DNA from 2 places in the Streptomyces sp. NPDC046860 genome. Region 2 is predicted to be linked to the other one. Evidence: predicted binding sites of a transcription regulator. Region 2 holds the regulator's gene; the other holds the start of a gene.

Region 1 (11,411 bases), on a different contig from region 2:
AGGCTGTCGTACAGGTGCAGCTTGGTGATCATCAGGTAGAGCGGGACCACCACGGCCTGCGCGGGGACGGCGACTCCGAGCAGGAACAGCCGGAACGCGCCGCCCGACCAGAAGCCGCGGGTGCGCACGGCGACGTACGCCAGCGGCACGCACAGCACCAGGACGATCCCCACCACCACGGCCGCGACCAGCACGGTGTTGGCCAGGAAGTGGCCGAAGCCGTTGTCCAGGACGGTGCCGTAGTTGGCCAGGGTGGGATGGCGCGGCGGGCGCAGGGCGTTGCCGCCGAGCGCCTCGTCCTGACGGGTCAGGGACACCGACACCATGACGTAGACGGGGACGAGCACGACGGCGAGCCAGATCGCCGCACCCAGGCCCGCCAGGGGGTTGGCCGGGCGCCTCACGGCGTCACATCCCTTCCCGCGTACTGCGCATGGCGCCGAAGCCGGTCACCCGGACCAGCAGCAGCGACAGCGCGGTGGCGGCCACGACCAGGAAGGTGGCGATGGCGCTCGCGTAGCCGAAGTCGTACGCCTTGAAGCCCGACTCGTACATCAGGTACGGCAGGATCGCGGTGTCGGTGCCGGGGCCGCCCTGGGTGAGGATCAGCACGGTCTCGAAGTAGGTCAGCGAGCCGACCACCATCAGCACGAGCGAGGTCGCCGCGGTGTTGCGGAGCTGGGGCAGCGTGATGGAGCGGAACCTGCGCAGGCGTCCGGCGCCGTCGATCGCGGCCGCCTGGTAGAGCACTTCGGGGATCTGCCGGGCGCCGCCCTGGTAGATCAGGGTGTGGAACGGGATGAACTGCCAGCCGCCGACGAAGACCAGCGCGAGGAACGCCCCGGAGGTGGTGCCGAGGGTGTCGCCGGGCACGATGCCGAAGTTGGGGTCGAGCAGGGCGTAGAACAGCAGCGAGACGGCGGTCGAGGACAGCAGGAACGGCACGAAGAAGACCGCCGACAGGATCGCCCGGTTGCGCTGCGGGCCCGCCGCCCAGACGCCGAGGAGCAGGGCGGCGGTCGTCTGGAAGGCGCAGCTCACCATGGTCAGCAGGGCGGTGACGGCCAGCGAGCGGGTCAGCCGGCCGTCGGTCAGCAGGGCGTGCCAGTTGGCGAGTCCGGCCGGGCGCGGCTCGCCCAGGCCGTTCCAGGTGGTGAAGGACAGGCCGAACGCCAGGGCCATCGGGACCAGGGCGAAGAAGCCGAAGAACAGCACGGCGGGCAGCGCCCAGGAGGGGTGCGGGCGTCCGGCGCCCCGCGCGGCGCTCACTTCAGCGCCTTCAGGGCCGCCACGAACCGCTCCGGCGACGACTTGCCGACGAACAGCTTGTTGACCTCGGTGAGCATCGGGGTGGCCGCGTCCGGGTCGACCGCCTGGTCCCAGCTCAGCGTGAAGGCGGGGGCCTCGCGGACCATCCGGTACTGGAAGCGGGCGAACTCGGGGCTGGGGGAGGCGTCCAGCAGCTTGTCGGCGCCGGCGGTGGCGGGCACGTCGCCGTTGGCGATCAGCTCGCGGGCGTAGGTGTCCGAGGCGCAGGTCCGCAGGAAGGCGAGTGCCGCGTCCTTGTTCTTCGTGCGGGTGTTCACCGACCAGTAGTTGGTGGGGTTGCCGACCACGTTGCGGATGTCACCGGCGCCGCCGTCGAACGTGGGGAACGCGCACCAGCCGAGGTGCTCGCGGGCGAAGTCCGGGAACTTGCCGAGCTGGGTGGAGTACTCCCAGGACCCCATCAGGTGCATCGCGGCCTTGCCCTTGGCGAGCGCGGCCGGGGCGCCGCCGTTGGTGTACGCGACCGAGCTGAAGCCCTTGCCGAAGGCGCCGCCGTCGACGAGTTCCCGTACCGTCCGCGCGGCCTTCAGTACGGCGGGGTCGCCCCAGCCGGCGGCGTCGCCGTTCTTGATCCGCTCGAAGACCCGCGGCCCGCCGATCCGGTCCACCAGGTACTCCAGCCACATGAGTTCGGGCCAGATGTCCGCCCCGCCGAGGGCGAACGGGGTGATCCCGGCCTTCTTGAGCCTGGCGTTGTTGTCGAGCAACTGGTCCCAGGTGGCGGGCGGCTTCAGGCCGTGCTCGGCGAACAGGGTCCGGTTGTAGAAGAGGATCACCGGCTGCATGCCGCGCATCGGGATGCCGTACGCGCGGCCGCCGAGGGAGCCGGAGGCGATGACGGAGGGCAGGAAGCCGTTCTTCAGCACGGGGTCGGCGGCGATGGTGCCGGTGAGATCGAGAACCTGGCCGGCCTCCTGGTAGGCCCGGATCGAGCCGCCGCCCCAGTTGAAGAACAGGTCCGGGGCGTTGGGCGAGCCCATGGCGGTGCGCAGCTTGGCCGGATACTCCGCGCCGGGCACCTTCTCCAGCCGGACGCTGCCCTTGGTCTCGCGGCCCGCCGCCGAGCCGTTGAACCGGGAGACCGCCTTCGCCTGCACCTTCGCCGCGTCGTCGCCGTACACGAACGCCGTGAGCGTGCCGTCCGAGCCGCCCGGCCCGCCGGAACCGCAGGCGGTCAGCCCGGTGGTGGCGGCGAGGGCGGTGGCGCCCGCGCCGAGGAACCAGCGTCTGCTGTGAGTCTCCATGTGCCGGGCACCCCTCACGGTCGCACCGAAAGTTTCGAACGATGGCTCGAATGTTCCGGGAAGGTATGGCGTTCCTGAGGGTTCGTCAAGACCTCGCGCAGAGCTACGATCTCGGCCATGGAGCCGTCGAAGACCGCAGCACCGCGCAGTGCCACGCTCGCCGAGATCGCCCGGGAGGCCGGGGTGTCGGCTCCGACTGTTTCGAAGGTGCTGAACGGACGGGCCGACGTGTCCGCGGCCACCCGCACCCGCGTGGAGGAACTGCTGCGCACCCACGGCTACCGCCGCAGGCGGGCCGAGGTCACCCGCTCACCCCTGATCGACCTGGTCTTCCACGAGCTGGAGAGCGCCTGGGCGATGGAGGTCATCCGGGGCGTGGAGAACGTGGCCCGCGACGCCGGGCTGAGCGTGGTCCTCTCCGAGAGCGCCGGGCGCCTCACCCCGGGCCGGACCTGGGCCGACCAGGTGGCCGGCCGCCGCCCGCACGGGGTGATCCTCGTGCTGTCCGGGCTCGACGAGTCCCAGCGGGCCCTGCTGACCAGCCGCTCCGTGCCCTTCGTGGTGATGGACCCGGCGGGCGACCCGGGGGCCGCCGTGCCCTCGGTCGGCGCCACCAACTGGCAGGGCGGCCTCGCCGCGACCCGGCATCTGATCGACCTCGGCCACACCCGGATCGGCGCCATCAGCGGCCCCTCCCGGATGATGTGCGCCCGCGCCCGGCTCGACGGCTACCGGGCGGCGCTGGAGACCGCCGGGCTGCCCGCCGACCCGGCGCTGACCGAGGAGGGCGACTTCCACCACGAGTCCGGCCACCGGCTGGGCCTCGCGCTGCTCGGCCGCCCGGACCGGCCCACGGCCGTCTTCGCGGGCAACGACCTCCAGGCGCTCGGGCTGTACGAGGCGGCCCGCGAGCTGGGGCTGCGGGTGCCGGAGGATCTGAGCGTCGTCGGCTTCGACGACCTGCCGGTCGCCCGCTGGGTGGGGCCGCCGCTGACCACCGTGCGCCAGCCGCTGACCGAGATGGCCGAGGCGGCGGCGCGGCTGGTGCTGGACCTGGGGCGCGGGGACCGGGAGCGGACGGCCACCCGCCTGGAGCTGGCGACCAGCCTGGTGGTGCGCTCCAGCACGGCTCCGCCGTCGCTCCAGGGCGGCCGCCGAGTGCTCTGAGGCGGCCTTCGAGTGGGCCCTTCGAAACTTTCGAAGGGTTACGCCGGGTGCCCGATCAGCATGGTGGGAGCGCCCGCCACGCGGGTCATGAACACCGTCGCGGAGTGGGGCCCCTGCGGCTTGACCTTGCGGCGCAGTTCCTCCGGCTCGACCGCCGAGCCGCGCTTCTTGACGGTCAGGTTGCCGACCCCGCGCTCCCGCAGCAGCGCCTTGAGCTTCTTGACGTTGAACGGCATCCGGTCGGTGATCTCGTAGGCCGAGGCGTACGGGGTGGGGCGCAGCTCGTCGGCGGTGATGTACGCGATCGTCTCGTCCAGCAGGCCGCCGTCCAGTTCCTCGGCGACCTCCGCGACCAGATGCGCCCGGATCACCGCGCCGTCCGGCTCGTACAGGTACCGGCCGGGCGGGCGGACCGCCGGGTCGGGCAGACCCCGGCCCCGGAGGGCGCGGGGGCCGGGCAGCAGGGTGGCGCGGATGCCGCCGGGTGCCTCGGTGCCGAACCAGAGCACGGCCTCCTTGACGTCGCCGCCGTCCGAGATCCACTCGGCCTCGGCCTCGGCGGGCACCGCCTCGTGCGGGATGCCGGGTGCGATCTTCAGGGCGGCTCGGGGCGCGGCGAGCGCGGTGGCCACGGCCCAGGACAGGGGCGGCGAGTACGCCTCCGGGTCGAAGATCCGGCCGCGGCCGCCGCGCCGGGCGGGGTCCACGAACACCGCGTCGTACCCGGCGGTGTCCACCTCGGTGACGTCGGCCTCGCGGACCTCGATCAGCTCCTCCAGCCCCAGCGCCTCGGCGTTGGCCCGCGCGACGGCCGCGGTGAGCGGGTCCCGGTCCACCGCGAGCACGCGGACGCCCGCGCGGGCCAGCGCGAGCGCGTCGCCGCCGATGCCGCAGCACAGGTCGGCCACCGAGGTGACGCCGAGCGCCCGCATCCGCTCCGCGCGGTACGCGGCCACGCTCGCCCGCGTCGACTGCTCGACCCCGTTGGGCGTGAAGAACATCCTCCGCGCGTCCTCCGCGCCGAACTTGGCCTCCGCCCGCTGGCGCAGCCGGGCCTGGCCGAGCGCGGCCGACACCAGTCCGGCCGGGTGGGTGCGGCGCAGCCGGGTGGCCACGGCGAGTTCGTCGGCGGGGGCGGTGCCGCGCACCTCGTCGAGGAGGGCCCGGCCCTCGTCGGTGCGCAGCGCGTGGAATCCCTGGAGGGCGGAGAGCTGGTCGTTCACCGGCTCATTGTGGGCCAGTCGGTGGACCGTGCGCCTCCGGCGGCGGTGTCGGGCCGGGATCGGGGCGGGCGCCTGCCAGTATCCGGCACCATGCGACATGTAGGACAAAATGACAAACTCCGGGCGTGTTCCCGGTCCCTGACCGTCCGCTGCACGGTCGTCGCCCTCGCCGCTGCGGCCGTCCTCACCGGCTGCTCGGACTCCGGTCCGGCCCCCGCCGGCCGCCAGGGGCCCACCAAGGCCCCCGACGCCGCCGCGGCCCGCCTCGCGGAGCAGCGGCGCATGGTGGCCGCGGCCCGCAAGTGGCAGCTCGACGAGGTGCCGCTCACGGCGCCCGCCCCGCCGAAGGTCAAGCCGAGGATCACCGCGCGCGACGGCTTCGAGGTGGACCACCAGGAGGACGAGGACCTGCCCCCGGTCTTCACCACCGTCCCCACCGACAAGAAGATCGTCTTCCTCACCATCGACGACGGCGCCGAGAAGGACCCCCGGTTCCTGCGGATGATGCGCGAACTGAAGGTCCCGTACACCGCCTTCCTCAGCGACTACCTGGTGAAGGACGACTACGGCTACTTCCGCAGGATGCAGTCGTACGGCAACACGCTGAACAACCACACCCTGACCCACCCCTACCTGCCCGGCCTCTCCTACGAGCAGCAGCGGGACGAGATCTGCGGCATGCAGGACATCATGGAGAAGCGGTACGGCAAGCGCCCCGAGGTCCTGCGGCCGCCCTACGGCGACTACAACCAGGACACCCTGCGCGCCGCCAAGTCCTGCGGCATCAAGTACGCGCCGATCTGGAACGAGGAGGTCTTCGTCGACCACTGGGAGTACCGCGAGGACGACCGGCGGCTGCGGCGCGGCGACATCGTGCTCACCCACTTCCGGGGCACCGACGAGTGGGACGGGACCATGGTCGACGACATGCGCCGCTTCCTCGACAAGGTCACCCGCGAGGGATACGCCGTGGCACGCCTGGAGGACTACCTGTGACCCGCCGGGCGCGGCCGGCCGGCGTCCGGCCCGCGGCACGGGCCGTCGCGCTCGCCTCGGCCGCCCTGCTGCTCACCGGCTGCGCCCAGTCGGTCGACCCGATCGAGCGCCTCGGCAAGAAGGCCGCGCAGGGCGTCCGCCACCCGGCCCCGGCCCCGGCCCGCCCCCTCTCGGCCCGTACGGGGACGCGTGCGGTGGACCATGTGGCCACGGCCGACCGCGTCGTCTTCCTGACCTACGACGCGGGCGCCGAACGGGACCGAAGGCTGGCCACCCTGGTCGGCCAACTCCACCTGCCGGTCACCGTCTTCACCCGCGCCGACACCGCCGCCCACTGGCGTGTGAGGACCACCCGCCACGGCTTCACCTACCGGGGCACCCCCGAACACCTGACCCCTGGCGACATCATCCGTATCACCCCGGACCGGGAGGGTGCTTTGGCCGAGCGCACGGCACAGGTGCTGAAGGAGGCCCGGAGAAGGGGCCTGACGGCCGGAAAGCTGACGGACTACCTCTAGCACCTCAGCCCGTCCGGCGATTGAGGACGAGGCCCGTCCAGGGCCGAAGCGGGGGTCCGGGGGCGGCAGCCCCCTGGACGACGCGCGCACCAACGGCACAGTGAAGCCACGCCAAAGAGGTACCCATCCCCGACGCGCCGCACGGCAATTGGCACTCCGCTTGACCGAGTGCTAACCCCGGTCATAGTCTCGGCACTGGCACTCGGCACACGAGAGTGCCAACAAAGCGACGGGCAGGTCCGGCACCCGCGACGACGGATCCACCTGGTCGCCACCTCAGACAGTCAACCCCGTGAATTCTCAGAAGGGGGAGGTCGGATCGTGACGACCGCCAGCTCCAAGGTTGCCATCAAGCCGCTCGAGGACCGCATCGTGGTCCAGCCGCTGGACGCCGAGCAGACCACGGCCTCTGGCCTGGTCATCCCGGACACCGCGAAGGAGAAGCCCCAGGAGGGCGCCGTCCTCGCCGTCGGTCCGGGCCGCTTCGAGAACGGCGAGCGCCTGCCGCTCGACGTCAAGGTCGGCGACATCGTGCTGTACAGCAAGTACGGCGGCACCGAGGTGAAGTACAACGGCGACGAGTACCTCGTCCTCTCGGCTCGCGACGTGCTCGCGATCATCGAGAAGTAGTTCACCCCGAAGCATCTGCTTCACCACTGCGCCCCTGGTTCCCGCGACCGTAAAGAAGCCGGGCGGCCGGGGGCGCAGGCACATCCACCCAGATTTTTCCGAGAGGGCTCCCGCTGTCATGGCGAAGACACTGAAGTTCGACGAGGACGCCCGTCGCGCCCTTGAGCGCGGCGTCAACAAGCTTGCCGACACGGTGAAGGTGACGATCGGCCCCCGCGGCCGCAACGTCGTCATCGACAAGAAGTTCGGCGCGCCGACCATCACCAACGACGGTGTCACGATCGCCCGTGAGGTCGAGATCGAGGACCCGTTCGAGAACCTCGGCGCCCAGCTCGTGAAGGAGGTGGCGACCAAGACCAACGACATCGCGGGTGACGGCACCACCACCGCCACCGTGCTCGCCCAGGCCCTGGTCCGCGAGGGTCTGAAGAACGTCGCCGCCGGCGCCTCCCCGGCCGCCCTGAAGAAGGGCATCGACGCCGCCGTCAAGGCGATCTCCGAGGACCTGCTCGCCTCGGCGCGCCCGATCGACGAGAAGTCCGACATCGCCGCCGTCGCCGCGCTGTCCGCCCAGGACCAGCAGGTCGGCGAGCTGATCGCCGAGGCCATGGACAAGGTCGGCAAGGACGGTGTCATCACCGTCGAGGAGTCCAACACCTTCGGTCTGGAGCTGGACTTCACCGAGGGCATGGCCTTCGACAAGGGCTACCTGTCCCCGTACTTCGTCACCGACCAGGAGCGTATGGAGGCCGTCCTCGACGACCCGTACATCCTGATCAACCAGGGCAAGATCTCCTCGATCACCGAGCTGCTGCCGCTGCTCGAGAAGATCATCCAGACCAACGCCTCGAAGCCGCTGCTGATCATCGCCGAGGACGTCGAGGGCGAGGCCCTGTCGACCCTGGTGGTCAACAAGATCCGCGGCACCTTCAACGCCGTCGCGGTGAAGGCCCCCGGCTTCGGCGACCGCCGCAAGGCGATGCTCCAGGACATGGCCGTCCTCACCGGCGCCACCGTCATCTCCGAGGAGGTCGGCCTCAAGCTCGACCAGGCCGGCCTGGACGTGCTCGGTACCGCCCGCAGGGTGACCGTCACCAAGGACGACACCACGATCGTCGAGGGCGGCGGCAACGCGGCCGACCTGACCGGCCGCGTCAACCAGATCAAGGCCGAGATCGAGAACACCGACTCCGACTGGGACCGCGAGAAGCTCCAGGAGCGCCTCGCGAAGCTGGCCGGCGGCGTGTGCGTGATCAAGGTCGGCGCCGCCACCGAGGTGGAGCTGAAGGAGAAGAAGCACCGTCTGGAGGACGCCATCTCCGCGACCCGCGCCGCGGTCGAGGAGGGCATCGTCTCCGGTGGTGGCTCCGCCCTGGTCCACGCGGCCAAGGTGCTGGACGGCTCCCTCGGCAAGTCCGGCGACGAGGCCACCGGCGTCAGCGTCGTCCGCAACGCGGTCGTCGAGCCGCTGCGCTGGATCGGCGAGAACGCCGGCCAGGAGGGCTACGTCATCGTCTCCAAGGTCAAGGACATGGAGAAGGGCCAGGGCTACAACGCCGCCACCGGCGAGTACGGCGACCTGGTCAAGGCCGGCGTCATCGACCCGGTGAAGGTCACCCGCTCCGCCCTGGAGAACGCCGCCTCCATCGCCTCCCTGCTGCTCACGACCGAGACCCTGGTCGTCGAGAAGAAGGAAGAGGAAGAGGCCGCCGCTGGTCACGGCCACGGCCACGGCCACTCCCACTAAGGCAACAGCCCTCTAGGGCTTGCGACTTCGCCCCGCCGGGAGAATCCCGGCGGGGCGAAGTGCTGTGATCAGCGCCCCTCGTGCAGCAGGCCGTTCAGCTCGGGGAAGGGGAGGGCGTCCGCGAGGGAGGAGCAGCCGCCGTCCGCGTAGAGGTCCAGGGCGGCGCGGCGGGCCGCGGCGTACGCGGACTGCGCCACTCCCGAACCGAGGCTCACCCGGGAGACGCCCAGCCTGCCCAGCTCGGCGACCGTGGGGGCGCCCGGGGCGGCCATGACGTTCAGGGGAGCCGGGACGGCGTCGGCCAAGGCCGCGACGGTCTCCGGATCGGTCACGCCCGGGACGAAGACCCCGTCGGCACCCGCGTCGAGGTACCGGTGCGCCCGGGCCAGCGTCTCCTCCAGCCGGGTCCCGGGGTCCCCGAGCCCGAACAGGTACGTGTCCACACGGGCGTTGATGAAGAGGTCCGCGCTCTGCCGCCGGGCCACGGCCACCCGTTCGGCCAGCTCCGCCGGGGGCCGGGTGCCGTCCTCGATGTTGATGCCGACGGCACCCGCGTCCAGCACCCCGGCGACCGTCCCGGCCACCCCGGCCGCGTGCTCCGCGTACCCGCCCTCGATGTCGGCGGTCACCGGCACCGACACGGCGGCCACGATCCGGGCGACGACGTCCAGCGCGCGGTCCCGGGCGAGGCGGTCACCGTCCGGCGCGCCCAGCGACCAGGCCACCCCGGCGCTGGTCGTGGCGATCGCCGGGGCGCCCGCGGCCTCGATGACACGGGCGCTCGCCACGTCCCAGGCGTTGGCCAGCGCGAGGGGCGCCTCGGGGGTGTGCAGGGAGCGGAAGAGCCGGGCGGTGTCCGGCTTCGAGAAGGTCATGACCGCAGTCAAACACCGCTCCCCACCCGCCTTCTGGCAGGAATCCGACATGGACGCGGACCCCGCCGCTCCCTCTAGCGCGGCCCGTACTTGCGCCCCGTGCGCGCGCTGATCCCGCCCAGCAGGCCGCGGGGGGCCACCTTCGCCAGGCCCATCAGGGTCTTGTAGCGGGGGTCGGGGATGGAGACGGTCTTGTTGCGGGCGAGGTCGTTCAGCGCCTCGGCGACCAGCTTGTCGGCGTCCAGCCACATCCAGCCGGGGATGTTGTCCGTACCCATCCCGGCCCGCTCGTGGAACTCGGTGCGCACGAAGCCGGGGCACAGCGCCATCAGCCGGACCCCGCTGCCCGCCAGGTCCTTCGCCGCGCCCTGGGTGAACTGCACGACCCACGCCTTGGAGGCGCCGTACGTGCCGCGCGGGACGAAGGCCGCCACCGAGGCGACGTTCACCACCCCGCCGCGCCCGCGCTCCCGCATCGCCTCCGCCGCCGCCGAGGTCAGCCGGAGCACCGCCTCGCAGTGCACCTTGATCATCCGCAGCTCGTCGGCCATGGAGACGTCCAGATAGCGGCCCTTGTTGCCGAACCCGGCGTTGTTGACCAGCAGGTCGACCGGGTTGCGGCGGTCGCCGAGCCGCTCGGCCACCGTCTCGATGCCCTTGTCCTCGGCGAGGTCGGCGGTCAGCACCTCCGCCTCGACGCCGTGCAGGTCGTGCAACTCGAGCGCCTGCTCCCGCAGCCGCGCCGTGTCCCGCGCGACCAGCACCAGGTCGTGCCCGTCCGCCGCCAGCCGCCGTGCGAACGCGGCGCCGATGCCCGCGGTCGATCCCGTAATCAGAGCCGTAGTCATGGCCCAAGAGTAGTGACCCGGACCGGCGGCCCCGGCGCCCGCTGACGGCGGTTCAGCGGGCCTGGCGCTCCAGGTACTTGTGGATCACGGCCACCGTCTCGGCGTGCAGGGCGTCGCCCGCCGCGAGCAGCGAGGGCAGCAGCTCGCGCTCGGTGGTCACCGCGCGGAACTGCTTCGCCGCGGTCACCCCGTGGTCCGGCCGGTGCACGATCTCCACCGCGTCGCCCGCCCGTATCCCGCCCGGCTCGATCACCCGCAGGTAGGCACCCGTGGCGCCCTTCCGGGTGAACCTCTTCACCCAGCCCGGCTCGGCCATATGGCCCTGGAACGTACGGCACGGGATACGCCCCGACGTCACCTCCAGCACCACGGCGGAACCGATCCGCCAGCGCTCGCCGATCAGCGCCCCGGAGACGTCCAGCCCGGCCGTGGTGAGGTTCTCCCCGAAGCAGCCGTTGGCCAGGGGCCGGCCCAGCTCGCGCTCCCAGTCGTCGAGGTCCTCGCGCGCGAACGCGTACACCGCCTGGTCGTCCCCGCCGTGGTGGCGCAGCTCGCACACCGCGTCCCCGGCCAGCCCGCTGCCGCCGACCCCCTTCGCCCCGGGCGCCGCCACCCGCACCGGCCCGTCGACGGGCCGCTTGTCGATGCCCGTCACCCCCTCGGCCTGGTCGGTGTACGGCACCGCGCGGGGTCGCCCCAGATTGACGGAGAGAAGCTTCATGCGCGCACGGTACGTGACCGGTTCCCAAAGCGTCGACGCGATATCGGGACCACGGTCCAAGTACGGCTTATGCTCGAAGGGTGATCGAGGCCCGCCATCTCCGCGTCCTGCGC
Region 2 (11,411 bases):
GCCCGGTGGCGGTGTCCCCCAGGCCGGCGAGCACCTCGGCCATCGACGCCCGGTCCTGCAGGGCGATCCCGGCGGACCCGGCGTGCGGGCTGAACTTCTCGTACGGGCCCTCGGCCGAGCCCGACTGGGGGCGCAGGCCGAGGACTTCGGCGTAGAAGCGGTAGCAGGCGGGGAAGTCCGTGACCAGCAGGCGGACCTGGGCGAGTTCCATGTCAGGACCAGCGCCCGGTGCGGCCCAGCAGCAGGGCGGTCGCGGCGGTGCCCGCGGTGGAGGTGCGCAGCACGGACGGGCCGAGCACGCAGGCGCGGGCGCCCGCCTCCTCGAAGAGTGCCAACTCGTCGCGCGAGACGCCCCCTTCGGGGCCGACCACGAGCACGATCTCACCCTCGGAGGGCAGTTCGGCGGTGGCGAGCGGGATGCTCTCGTGCGCGAAGTCGGAGTGGAGCACCGCGGCGAAGTCGGCCCGCGCGAGAAGTGCCGCGACCTGCTTGGTCGTCGCCGTGTCCGCGACCTCGGGGAAGCGGACCCGGCGGGACTGCTTGCCGGCCTCGCGGGCGGTGGAGCGCCACTTGCCGAGCGCCTTGAGCCCGCGCTCCCCCTTCCACTGGGTGATGCAGCGCGACGCCTGCCAGGGCACGATCCGGTCGACCCCGGTCTCGGTCATGGTCTCCACGGCGAGTTCGCCCCGGTCGCCCTTGGGGAGGGCCTGGACGACGGTGATGCGCGGGGACGGCGGCGGCTCCTCGGCGACGGACGCCAGGTGGACGATCAGCCGGTCCTTGCCCTCCGTCCCGACCACCTCGCACACGGCGTAGCGCCCGGCGCCGTCGGTGAGGACGACCTCCTCGCCGGGCTCCAGACGCTTCACGGAGACGGCGTGCCGCCCCTCGGGGCCGTCGAGTACGTAACGGGCGCCGTCCGTGCGGAAGTGCTCGACGACGAAGACGGGCGCGGTCATCGCGCGTCTCCTCCTTGGTTTCGGATGGGTCGGTGCCGGCTCCCGAACTCGCCTCGTACGAGGTTGAGTTCGGCGGCGAGGGTGCGGACGAGTTCGGCGGCGGGCAGCGGCCGGGCCAGCCGGTGGCCCTGGCCCGCCCACAGCGACATGCCCTGGGCGTCCCCGGCGGCGGTGGCGGCCTTGCGCAGCGGCGAGGTCAGGTGGTGCACGTCGGGGTAGGCGGCGGGCGCGTAGGGCCCGTGCTCGCGCAGGAACCGGTTGGTCAGGGCGCGGGCCGGGCGCCCGGAGAAGGCCCGGGTCAGCTCGGTGCGGGGGAAGACCGGGTCGGTCAGCGCCCGCTTGTGGACCTCGGGGGCGCCGGACTCGGGGGTGGCGAGGAAGGCGGTGCCCAGCTGGACGGCGGTGGCCCCGGCGGCGAGCGCGGCGGCGATCTGCGCGCCGCGCATGATGCCTCCGGCGGCGACGACCGGGATGTCGACGGCCTCGGCGACCTGGGCGAGAAGGGACAGCAGGCCGAGCCCGGTGCCGTCGTTCTCCGCGAGGTCGCGGTGGGTGCCCTGGTGGCCTCCCGCCTCGATGCCCTGCGCGATCACCGCGTCCGCCCCGGCCCGCTCGACCGCGCGGGCCTCCTCGACGGTGGTGGCGGTGACCAGGGTGACGGTCCCGGCGCGGCGCAGCGCGGCCAGCGCCTCGGGGTCGGGCACACCGAAGTGGAAGGAGACGGCGGCGACGGGATCGTCCAGCAGGACGGCGAGCTTGGCGTCGTAGCCGTCGTCGCGGCCGCCGTCGGGATCACCGGTCTCGGTCTCGTACCAGGCGGCCTCACCGGCCAGTTGCTGCGCGTACAGCTCGACCGCGCCGGACTCGGCGTGGGCGGGCTGGGGCAGGAAGACGTTGACGCCGAAGGGGCGGCTGGTCAGCCCGCGCAGGCGTTTGATCTCGCGGTACATGCCGTCCGCGGTCTTGTAGCCCGCGGCGAGGAAGCCGAGCCCTCCGGCCTCGGAGACGGCGGCCGCCAGCTCCGGCACGGAGACACCGCCCGCCATCGGGGCCTGCACGATCGGATGCACGACGAGATCGGCCAGTGCGGAGGACATGCCCGCATGGTGTCATGTCCGCCGGACAAGTCCGAATCCGCCCCGGGCGTGGGGGCGCGCTGGGCGCCCCCCGCCGTCAGCGTCCGTTGAACGCGTCCTTCAACCGGGAGAACAGGCCCTGCTGGCCGGGCTGGAACTGACCCGTGGGCCGCTCCTCGCCGCGCAGCTTGGACAGCTCCCGCAGCACCCGCTCCTGCTCGGCGTCGAGCTTGGTCGGCGTGGTGACCTCGACGTGCACGATGAGGTCGCCCCGGCCGCCGCCGCGCAGATGCGTGACGCCCCGGCCGTGCAGCGGGATCGACTGGCCGGACTGGGTGCCGGGCCGGATGTCGACCTCCTCCATCCCGTCCAGCGTCTCCAGCGGCACCTTGGTGCCGAGGGCCGCCGCCGTCATCGGGAGGGTGACCGTGCAGTGCAGGTCGTCGCCGCGCCGCTGGAAGGTGGAGTGCGGCAGCTCGTGGATCTCGACGTACAGGTCGCCGGCGGGGCCGCCGCCGGGGCCGACCTCGCCCTCGCCCGCGAGCTGGATGCGGGTGCCGTTGTCGACACCGGCGGGGATCTTCACCGTCAGGGTGCGCCGGGAGCGGACCCGGCCGTCGCCCGCGCACTCGTGGCACGGGGTCGGGACGACGGTGCCGAAGCCCTGGCACTGCGGGCAGGGGCGGGAGGTCATGACCTGGCCCAGGAAGGACCGGGTGACCTGCGAGACCTCGCCCCGGCCGCGGCACATGTCACAGGTCTGCGCGGAGGTGCCGGGGGCCGCGCCCTCGCCGCTGCAGGTGTTGCAGACGACCGCCGTGTCGACCTGGATGTCCTTGGTCGTGCCGAAGGCCGCCTCGTCGAGCTCGACCTCGATCCGGATCATGGCGTCCTGGCCGCGGCGGGTGCGCGAGCGCGGTCCGCGCTGCGACGCCGTGCCGAAGAAGGCGTCCATGATGTCGGAGAAGTTGCCGAAGCCGCCGGCCCCGAAGCCGCCCGCGCCGCCACCGGCGCCGCCGGCCTGGGAGAGCGGGTCGCCGCCGAGGTCGTAGACCTGCTTCTTCTGCGGGTCCGACAGCACCTCGTAAGCGGCGTTGATCTCCTTGAACCGCTCCTGGGTCTTCGGGTCGGGGTTGACGTCCGGATGCAGCTCGCGCGCGAGCCTGCGGAACGCCTTCTTGATCTCATCCTGCGACGCGTCGCGGCGCACGCCGAGAACGGCGTAGTAATCCGTGGCCACTTACGACTCCGCCAGGATCTGTCCGACGTACCGTGCCACTGCGCGTACCGCTCCCATCGTTCCCGGATAGTCCATGCGGGTCGGTCCGACCACGCCGAGCTTGGCAACCGCCTCGCCGCCCGAACCGTAGCCGACCGACACGACGGACGTGGAGTTGAGTCCCTCGTGGGCGTTCTCGTGCCCGATACGCACGGTCACGCCCGGATCTTTGGCTTCGCCGAGGAGTTTGAGGAGCACGACCTGCTCCTCGAGCGCCTCCAGCACGGGCCGGATCACCAGGGGGAAGTCATGTCCGAAACGGGTGAGATTGGCGGTGCCGCCGATCATCAGCCGTTCCTCGTTCTCCTCGACCAGTGTCTCCAGCAGAGTGGAGAGCACTGTGGAGACCGTACCGCGCTCCTCCGCCTCGAAGGCATCGGGGAGGTCCTCGACCAGTCGCGGTACGTCGGTGAACCGGCGTCCGGCCACCTTGCTGTTGAGCCGCGCACGCAGATCCGCGAGCGGCGCCTCGCCGAACGGGGCGGGGCAGTCGACCATCCGCTGCTCGACCCGGCCGGTGTCCGTGATCAGCACGAGCATCACACGGGCGGGGGCGAGTGAGAGCAGTTCCACATGCCGCACCGTGGACCGGGTCAGCGAGGGGTACTGCACGACGGCGACCTGCCGGGTGAGCTGCGCGAGCAGCCGGACCGTGCGGGCCACGACGTCGTCCAGGTCGACGGCGCCCTCCAGGAAGTTCTGGATGGCGCGCCGCTCGGGCGCCGTCATCGGCTTCACACCGGCGAGCTTGTCGACGAAGAGGCGGTAGCCCTTGTCGGTGGGGATGCGCCCGGCGCTGGTGTGCGGCTGGGCGATGAACCCCTCCTCCTCCAGCGCGGCCATGTCGTTGCGCACGGTCGCCGGGGAGACGCCGAGGCTGTGCCGTTCGGTGAGGGCCTTGGAGCCCACCGGCTCCTCGGTGCCGACGTAGTCCTGCACGATGGCGCGCAGCACCTGCAGCCTGCGTTCGCTCAGCATGCGCACCTCCATCGCGTCGCCCCACGGCCCTTACGGTGTCCCGCCTGGCACTCTGCTCGTGCGAGTGCCAGACTTCCCCGGCCAGTGTACGGCCGTGGGGTGGTCACCGGGCAAGGTCGGTGCGGTCCGTACGGCTTGTCCGCGGCTAGCGTCCGGGTATGACGGTGACTTGGGAAGACCTCGGGTGGGAGCGGCTGGCCGAGGGGGTGGGCCGGTGCCGGCTGCCGGGCTGGGACTGCACGGTGGGGCTGGTGGTGGGCGCGGGCACGGCGCTCGCGGTGGACGCGGGGTCGAGCCTGGCCGAGGGCGCCGGGCTGCGGGCCGCCGCGCGGACGCTGGCGGGCCGTGATGTGACCCATCTCGCGCTGACCCACCCGCACTTCGATCACGTCCTGGGCGCCCCCGCCTTCGCCGGGGCCGAGGTCTACGGCGCGGTCGGGCTGGACGTGGTGTTCGGGCACGGGCGCGAGGCGCTGCGGCGGGACGCGGTCGGGCACGGACTCCCGGCCGGGGAGGCGGAGGCCGCGAGCCGGGCCCTGGTCCCGCCCGCGCACGCGGTGTCCGGCGAGTGGACGCTCGACCTCGGCGGCGGCCGCCAGGTGCTGCTGGCCAACGTCGGCCCCGGGCACACCGCCCACGACATGGCGGTCCTGGTGCCGGGTGCCCCCGAGGTCGTCTTCTGCGGAGATCTGGTGGAGGAGTCCGGTGAGCCGCAGGCGGGCCCGGACGCCGTGCCCTCCCGCTGGCCGGACGCGCTGGACCGGCTGCTGGCCCTCGGCGGCGAGGACGCGCTGTACGTGCCCGGTCACGGAGCGGTGGTCGACGCGGCCTTCGTACGGCGCCAACGCGACGCCCTGGCCACGCGTTTCGGCGTGTCCTGAGTACCGGGCCGCGACTTCTCCTATCGTCTGCGGAATGCGCCCACCCGTCTCCCGCCACCGCCCTTCCAGCGAGGGCCCTTCGGGCCCGCACTCCCGTTTGTACTCCCCCGACCTGACCGCCCCCTGGAAGAAGCCGCAGGCCGTGCCCGAGGTGGCGGCGGAGGCGGGGCTGGTGGTGGAGGAGCCCGGTACCGGGTTCTGCGGGGCGGTGATCCGCTGCGAGGCGGGGACGGTGACGCTGGAGGACCGCTTCGGCAAGCACCGGGTGTTCCCGCTGGAGCCGCGCGGCTTCCTGCTGGAGGGCCGCCCGGTCACCCTGGTCCGCCCTGCCGCCGCCCCCGTGAAGCCCGCCCGTACCGCCTCCGGCTCGGTCGCCGTCCCCGGCGCGCGCGCCCGGGTGGCCCGCGCGGGGCGGATCTACGTCGAGGGCCGGCACGACGCCGAGCTGGTCGAGAAGGTCTGGGGCGACGACCTGCGCATCGAGGGCGTCGTCGTGGAGTACCTGGAAGGCGTGGACGACCTGCCCTCGATCGTGGCCGAATTCGATCCCGGCTCCGACGCCCGCCTCGGTGTTCTGGTCGACCATCTCCTGCCCGGCACCAAGGAGTGGCGCATCGCCCAGTCGGTCACCAGTGACCATGCCCTGGTGGTCGGCCACCCGTACATCGACATCTGGGAGGCCGTGAAGCCCTCCGCCCTCGGCATCCCCGCCTGGCCGCGCGTCCCGCACGGCCAGGACTGGAAGAAGGGTGTCTGCGAGGCCCTCGGCTGGCCGGAAAACACCGGTGCCGTGTGGCAGGCGATCCTGGCGAAGGTGACGTCCTACCGGGACCTGGAACCGGAGCTGCTGGGACGGGTGGAGGAACTGATCGACTTCGTCACGGCCGAGGCGTAGCCGCCTCGCTCAGTCCACCAGGTCCCGCACCACCGCGTCCGCCAGTAGCCGTCCGCGCAGAGTGAGGGTGGCGCGGCCGTCGGCGTAGGGCCCGGGGTTCAGGAGGCCGTCGGCCAGGGCCCGGCCGGCGGCGGCCAGGCCGGCCGGCTTCAGGAGGGACAGCGGGACGCCGTCCCGGAGCCGGAGTTCCAGCAGGATGCGTTCGACCCGGCGGTCCTCGTCGGAGAGGAGTTCGCGTCCGGCGCCCGGGGTGCGGCCGGCGGCGAGCGCTGCGGCGTAGGCGCCGGGGTGCTTGACGTTCCACCAGCGCACCCCGCCCACGTGGCTGTGCGCGCCGGGGCCCGCGCCCCACCAGTCGGCGCCGCGCCAGTACAGCTCGTTGTGCAGGCAGCGGGCGGCCTCGGTGGTGGCCCAGTTGGAGACCTCGTACCAGTGCATGCCCGCCGCGGTGAGTAGTTCCTCGGCGATGAGGTACCGGTCGGCGTGCACGTCGTCGTCGGTCATCGGGACCTCGCCGCGCCGGATGCGCCGGGCGAGCTGGGTGCCCTCCTCGACGATCAGGGCGTAGGCGCTGATGTGGTCGGGGCCCGCGCCGAGGGCCGCCTCCAGAGAAGCGCGCCAGTCGTCGTCGGACTCGCCGGGGGTGCCGTAGATCAGGTCGAGGTTGACGTGGTCGAACCCGGCCGCGCGGGCTTCGGCCACGCACGCCTCGGGGCGGCCCGGGGTGTGGGTGCGGTCCAGGATCTGGAGCACGTGCGGCCTGGCGCTCTGCATGCCGAAGGAGAGCCGGTTGAAGCCGCCCTCGCGCAGGGTGGCCAGGTAGGCCGGGTCGACGGAGTCGGGGTTGGCCTCGGTGGTGATCTCGGCGTCGGGCGCGAGGCCGAACTCGTCCCGGATCGCGCCGAGCATCCGCACCAGGTCCCCGGCGGCCAGCAGGGTCGGCGTGCCGCCGCCGACGAAGACCGTACGGACCTCGCGCGGGTCGTCGCCGAGCACCTTGCGGGCGAGGCGGATCTCCTCGACCACGGTGTCCGCGTAGTTGTCCCGGGAGGCGAGCACGCCGCCGGTGCCGCGCAGCTCGGTGGCGGTGTAGGTGTTGAAGTCGCAGTAGCCGCAGCGGGTCGCGCAGTACGGGACGTGGAGATAGAACCCGAGGGGCCGCTCGGCCACGCCGGCGAGCGCGGCGGCGGGCAGCGCGCCGTCGTCGGGGACGGACTCGCCGTCGGGGAGTGCGGAAGGCATGTCCTCCATTGTCCCGCACCGCGGGCGGGACCCCGCTCAGTGCGCCTGGAGCACCAGCAGGGCGAGATCGTCCTCGGGATCGTCCTCGCCGAAACCGTGGACCAGGTCGCGGATGCGGTCGGCGATGTCCCCGGCGCTCAGGCCCGCGCAGCCGGACAGGGCGCGGGCGAGCCCGTCGCCGTCGTCGAACTGGTCGGAGCCGGACCGGCGCTCGGTCACCCCGTCCGTGACGCACAGCAGGCTGTCGCCGGGGCGCAGCTCGACGGTCTCGCTGAGGTAGGTCTCGTCCTCCACGACGCCGAGCAGGGTCTGCGGGCGGGCGACGGCGCTGACCCGGCCGTCGGGGTGGAGCACCAGCGGCAGCGGGTGCCCGGCGGAGGCGAGGGTGCAGCGGACGCCGCCCTCGACGGGCGTCAGCTCGCCGTAGAGCAGCGACAGGAAGCGGGTCTGCGGGCCGTCGCCGGGGGCGAAGGGGCCGCCTCCGGCGGCGATCAGGGCGCGGGCGGCGGCGTCGGCGGCCTCGGTGGCGTCGTCCAGGAGGAGCTGGTTGAGACGGTCCAGGACGTCCGCGACGCCGTACCCCTCGCGGGCGAGCAGCCGCAGCCAGGGCCGGGCGAGCCCGATGACGACGGCGGCCTCGGGCCCCTTGCCCTGGACGTCGCCGACGGCGAAGCACCAGCGGCCCCGCCCGGCCGGGAACAGGTCGTAGAAGTCGCCGCTGGGGCCGCCCTGGTCGCGGGGTTCGTAGACGAGGGCGCTGGACATGCCGGGGATCTCGGCGACCGCGCCGGGCAGCAGCCCGCGCTGGAGGACGGCGCTGATGGTGGCCTGGCGGGCGTACTGGCGGGCCGTGCCGATGGCGAGGGCGACCCGGCGGCCGAGGTCCTCGACCAGGCCGGTGACCTCGTCGGGGAAGCCGAGCAGGCCGCAGCGGCCGATGAGGAGGGTGCCGAGCGGGCGGCCGCCGGCGATCAGCCGGTAGGAGAGCGCGGTGCCGTGGGTGCCCTCGGGGCCGAGCGCGGTGCCGGGCCAGAGGTAGGGCTCGGGGCCGGAGCGCACGCCGTCCCGGGAACGCGGGGGTTCCTTCTCCAGGGCCCGCTGGAGCTCCTCGATGCGGCTCTCGCTGGTGTGCCAGACGCGGGCGGGCCCGTCACCGCCGCCGCGTACGGTCGCCTCGTCCTCCAGCCAGATCGCGCACCAGTCGGCGAGCCGGGGCACGATGAGCTGGCCGGTGAGGGCGGCGACCAGGTTCTCGTCGAGCTGTCCGGCCAGCAGGTCGGAGGCTTCGGCGAGGAAGGTCAGCGCGCCCCTGCCGAGCCAGTCCCGGTCGCCCGCGGCGCGCTGCGGCTGCGGGGCGAGGGCCTCGGCGGCGACCAGGGCGGGGGCGGGCGCCGGGCCGTCGGGTTCCTCTGCTCCACCGGGCGGCAGACGGGCCCAGACGGTCTTGCGGCCGGTGCGGTAGGTGACGCCCCAGGACTCGGCGAGGGTGGCGACCAGCCGCAGTCCGCGGCCGTGCTCGGGGGTCTCGTACGGGGTGTCGTCGGCGGGGTCGCGCGGGGCGCGGGCGGGGTGCTGGTCGTGGACCTCCACGACGAACGCCCCGCTCTCCTCCAGCCGCCAGCCGATCTGGACCTCGGTCCCCGCGTGGACGACGGCGTTGGTGACGAGTTCGCTGACGACGGCGGTGGCGTCCTCGCCGAGCCGGGCGGCGCCGTCCGGGCCGGTGAGGCCGAGGCCGGCCCAGTCGGTGAAGGCGGCGCGCACCAGCGCCCGGGCCGTGCCGGGCGCGGCCGGACTGCCGGGGAGGGTGGCGCCGCCCTCGGCGAGGGCGCGCGTGCCGGGGGGCGCCGGCGCGTCGTCCGCTCCGGCGCCGCCCGCCCGTTGCACGGGTATGGCCGCCATGTCCATGCGGCCAGGGTGACAGACAGGCGGGGCGCGTAAGCACCGAGTCACCGAAGTGAACGATCGTGGCGGCGGACTCGGCCACCGTCCCGCCAGAAGGCGGTCATTTTCGGACGCGGCCGAAACCCGCTCCACCGGGCCGGCCGTGTCGGGCCGCCCCGGCGGACGCGGATCAGGCTTCGCGGGCCCCGCTGTACATCTCGTCGATCAGGCCCTTGTACTCCCGCTCCACCACGGGCCGCTTCAGCTTCAGGCTGGGCGTGATCTCCCCGTGCTCCACATCGAGGTCACGCGGCAGCAGCCGGAACTTCTTGATGGTCTGCCAGCGCTGCAGCCCCTCGTTGAGCTGCTTCACGAAGCCGTCCACCAGCTCGACGGTCTGCGGCGCGGCCACCACCTCGGCGTACGACTTGCCCTCCAGGCCGTTGTCGGCGGCCCACTGGAGGATGGCGGGCTCGTCGAGCGCGATGAGGGCGGTGCAGTAGTTCCGGTCGGCGCCGTGCACCAGGATGTTGGAGACGTAGGGGCAGACCGCCTTGAACTGGCCCTCGACCTCGGCGGGCGCCACGTACTTGCCGCCCGAGGTCTTGATGAGGTCCTTCTTGCGGTCGGTGATGCGCAGGTAGCCGTCGGCCGACAGCTCCCCGATGTCGCCGGTGTGGAACCAGCCGTCGGACTCCAGCACCTCGGCGGTCTTCTCCGGCTGCTGGTGGTAGCCCTCCATGACGCCGGGGCCGCGCAGCAGGATCTCGCCGTCGTCCGCGATGCGCACCTCGCAGCCGGGCATCGGCTTGCCGACCGTGCCGGTGCGGTACGCCTCGCCGGGGTTGACGAAGGAGGCGGCGGAGGTCTCGGTGAGGCCGTAGCCCTCCAGGATGTGGATGCCGGCGCCGGAGAAGAAGTAGCCGATCTCGGGGGCGAGGGCGGAGGCGCCGGAGACGCAGGCGCGCAGTCTGCCGCCGAACGCCTCGCGCAGCTTGCCGTAGACGAGGGCGTCGGCGGCCTTGTGCTTGGCGGCCAGCGCGAACGGCACGGAGGCGGTGCCGGTGCGCCGGAAGCTGTCCTGGGACACCTTGGCGTACTCGCGGGCGACCTCTGCGGCCCACTGGAAGATCTTGTACTTGGCCGCGCCGCCCTCGCGGGCCTTGGCGGCGACGCCGTTGTAGACCTTCTCGAAGATGCGCGGCACCGCGGCCATGTAGGTCGGCCGGACCACCGGCAGATTCTCGATGATCTTGTCGACGCGGCCGTCGACCGCGGTGACGTGACCGACCTCGATCTGGCCGGAGGTGAGCACCTTGCCGAAGACGTGGGCGAGCGGCAGCCAGAGGTACTGCACGTCCTCGGCCGTGCACAGGCCGGTCGACGCGATGGCCTTCGCCATGTAGGCCCAGTTGTCGTGCGGCAGCCGCACGCCCTTGGGGCGGCCGGTGGTGCCGGAGGTGTAGATCAGGGTGGCCAGCTGGTCGCGGGTGATCGCGCCGACCCGCTCCTTGATCAGCTCGGGGTGCTGCTCCAGGTAGGCGGCGCCGCGCTTCTCCAGCTCGGCGAGGGTGATCACCCAGTCGCCGGTCTCGGCGCCCTCGGGGTCGATCACGACGACCTTGGTCAGCGCGGGCAGCTCGGCCCGGCGCTCGACCGCCTTGGCGACCTGGGCGGCGTCCTCGGCGATCAGCACCCGGCTCTCGGAGTCGGAGAGGATGAACGACGACTCGTCGGCGTTGGTCTGCGGATAGACCGTGGTGGTGGCACCGCCCGCGCACATGATGCCGAGGTCGGCCAGAATCCACTCGACCCGGGTCGAGGAGGCGAGCGCGACGCGCTGCTCGGGCTCGATCCCCAGCTCGATCAGGCCGGCCGCGATCGCGTTCACCCGCTCCGCCGCCTGGCTCCAGTTCAGCGACCGCCACTCGTCGGGGCCCTCGCCGGAGTCCGCCGGGACCGGGTACCGGTAGGCCTCGGCGTCCGGTGTGGCCGCCACGCGCTCCAGGAAGAGGGCCGCCACGGACGGCGGACGGTTCTCGATCAGGGTCTGTGTGTCGCTCACGACATCCTCCGGGGCCCGCGACGGTGCGGCTGACTCGGTGCGGCTGGGTGGACTCACGCTGGTTCGAAGCTGTTGTTTAACCCGCGAGTAACTAGCGAGCAGGGTTCAGGGTAAGGGGCGACCGGCCACGACGTAAGAGGTCACGGCCTGTC

What was found. Region 2 encodes HrcA, which represses chaperone genes, less so after heat shock. Its sites were predicted from a motif close to TTNGCACTCNGNNNNNCNGAGTGCNAA; they were not measured.
Region 1: groES (co-chaperone GroES) is a predicted target of HrcA. The motif match lies at 6,626-6,652, and genes of this name have one in related genera.

What each region holds. Positions count from the first base shown of each region.
Region 1 is NZ_JBEYXQ010000010.1:149,146-160,556, reverse strand. Features, by position in the region: gene ABZ898_RS17060 (carbohydrate ABC transporter permease) at 1-404, opposite strand, end outside; gene ABZ898_RS17055 (sugar ABC transporter permease) at 409-1,269, opposite strand; gene ABZ898_RS17050 (extracellular solute-binding protein) at 1,266-2,573, opposite strand; gene ABZ898_RS17045 (LacI family DNA-binding transcriptional regulator) at 2,691-3,740, shown strand; gene ABZ898_RS17040 (methyltransferase domain-containing protein) at 3,779-5,071, opposite strand; gene ABZ898_RS17035 (polysaccharide deacetylase family protein) at 5,054-5,959, shown strand; gene ABZ898_RS17030 (hypothetical protein) at 5,956-6,477, shown strand; gene groES (co-chaperone GroES) at 6,799-7,107, shown strand; gene groL (chaperonin GroEL) at 7,226-8,854, shown strand; gene ABZ898_RS17015 (isocitrate lyase/phosphoenolpyruvate mutase family protein) at 8,923-9,729, opposite strand; gene ABZ898_RS17010 (SDR family oxidoreductase) at 9,804-10,577, opposite strand; gene ABZ898_RS17005 (MOSC domain-containing protein) at 10,630-11,298, opposite strand; gene ABZ898_RS17000 (LysR family transcriptional regulator) at 11,379-11,411, shown strand, end outside.
Region 2 is NZ_JBEYXQ010000012.1:172,318-183,728, forward strand. Features, by position in the region: gene ABZ898_RS19430 (VOC family protein) at 1-211, opposite strand, end outside; gene ABZ898_RS19435 (16S rRNA (uracil(1498)-N(3))-methyltransferase) at 213-959, opposite strand; gene ABZ898_RS19440 (nitronate monooxygenase) at 956-2,056, opposite strand; gene dnaJ (molecular chaperone DnaJ) at 2,133-3,275, opposite strand; gene hrcA (heat-inducible transcriptional repressor HrcA) at 3,276-4,292, opposite strand; gene ABZ898_RS19455 (MBL fold metallo-hydrolase) at 4,451-5,173, shown strand; gene ABZ898_RS19460 (DUF3097 domain-containing protein) at 5,208-6,068, shown strand; gene hemW (radical SAM family heme chaperone HemW) at 6,078-7,310, opposite strand; gene ABZ898_RS19470 (ATP-binding SpoIIE family protein phosphatase) at 7,347-9,212, opposite strand; gene ABZ898_RS19475 (long-chain fatty acid--CoA ligase) at 9,385-11,259, opposite strand.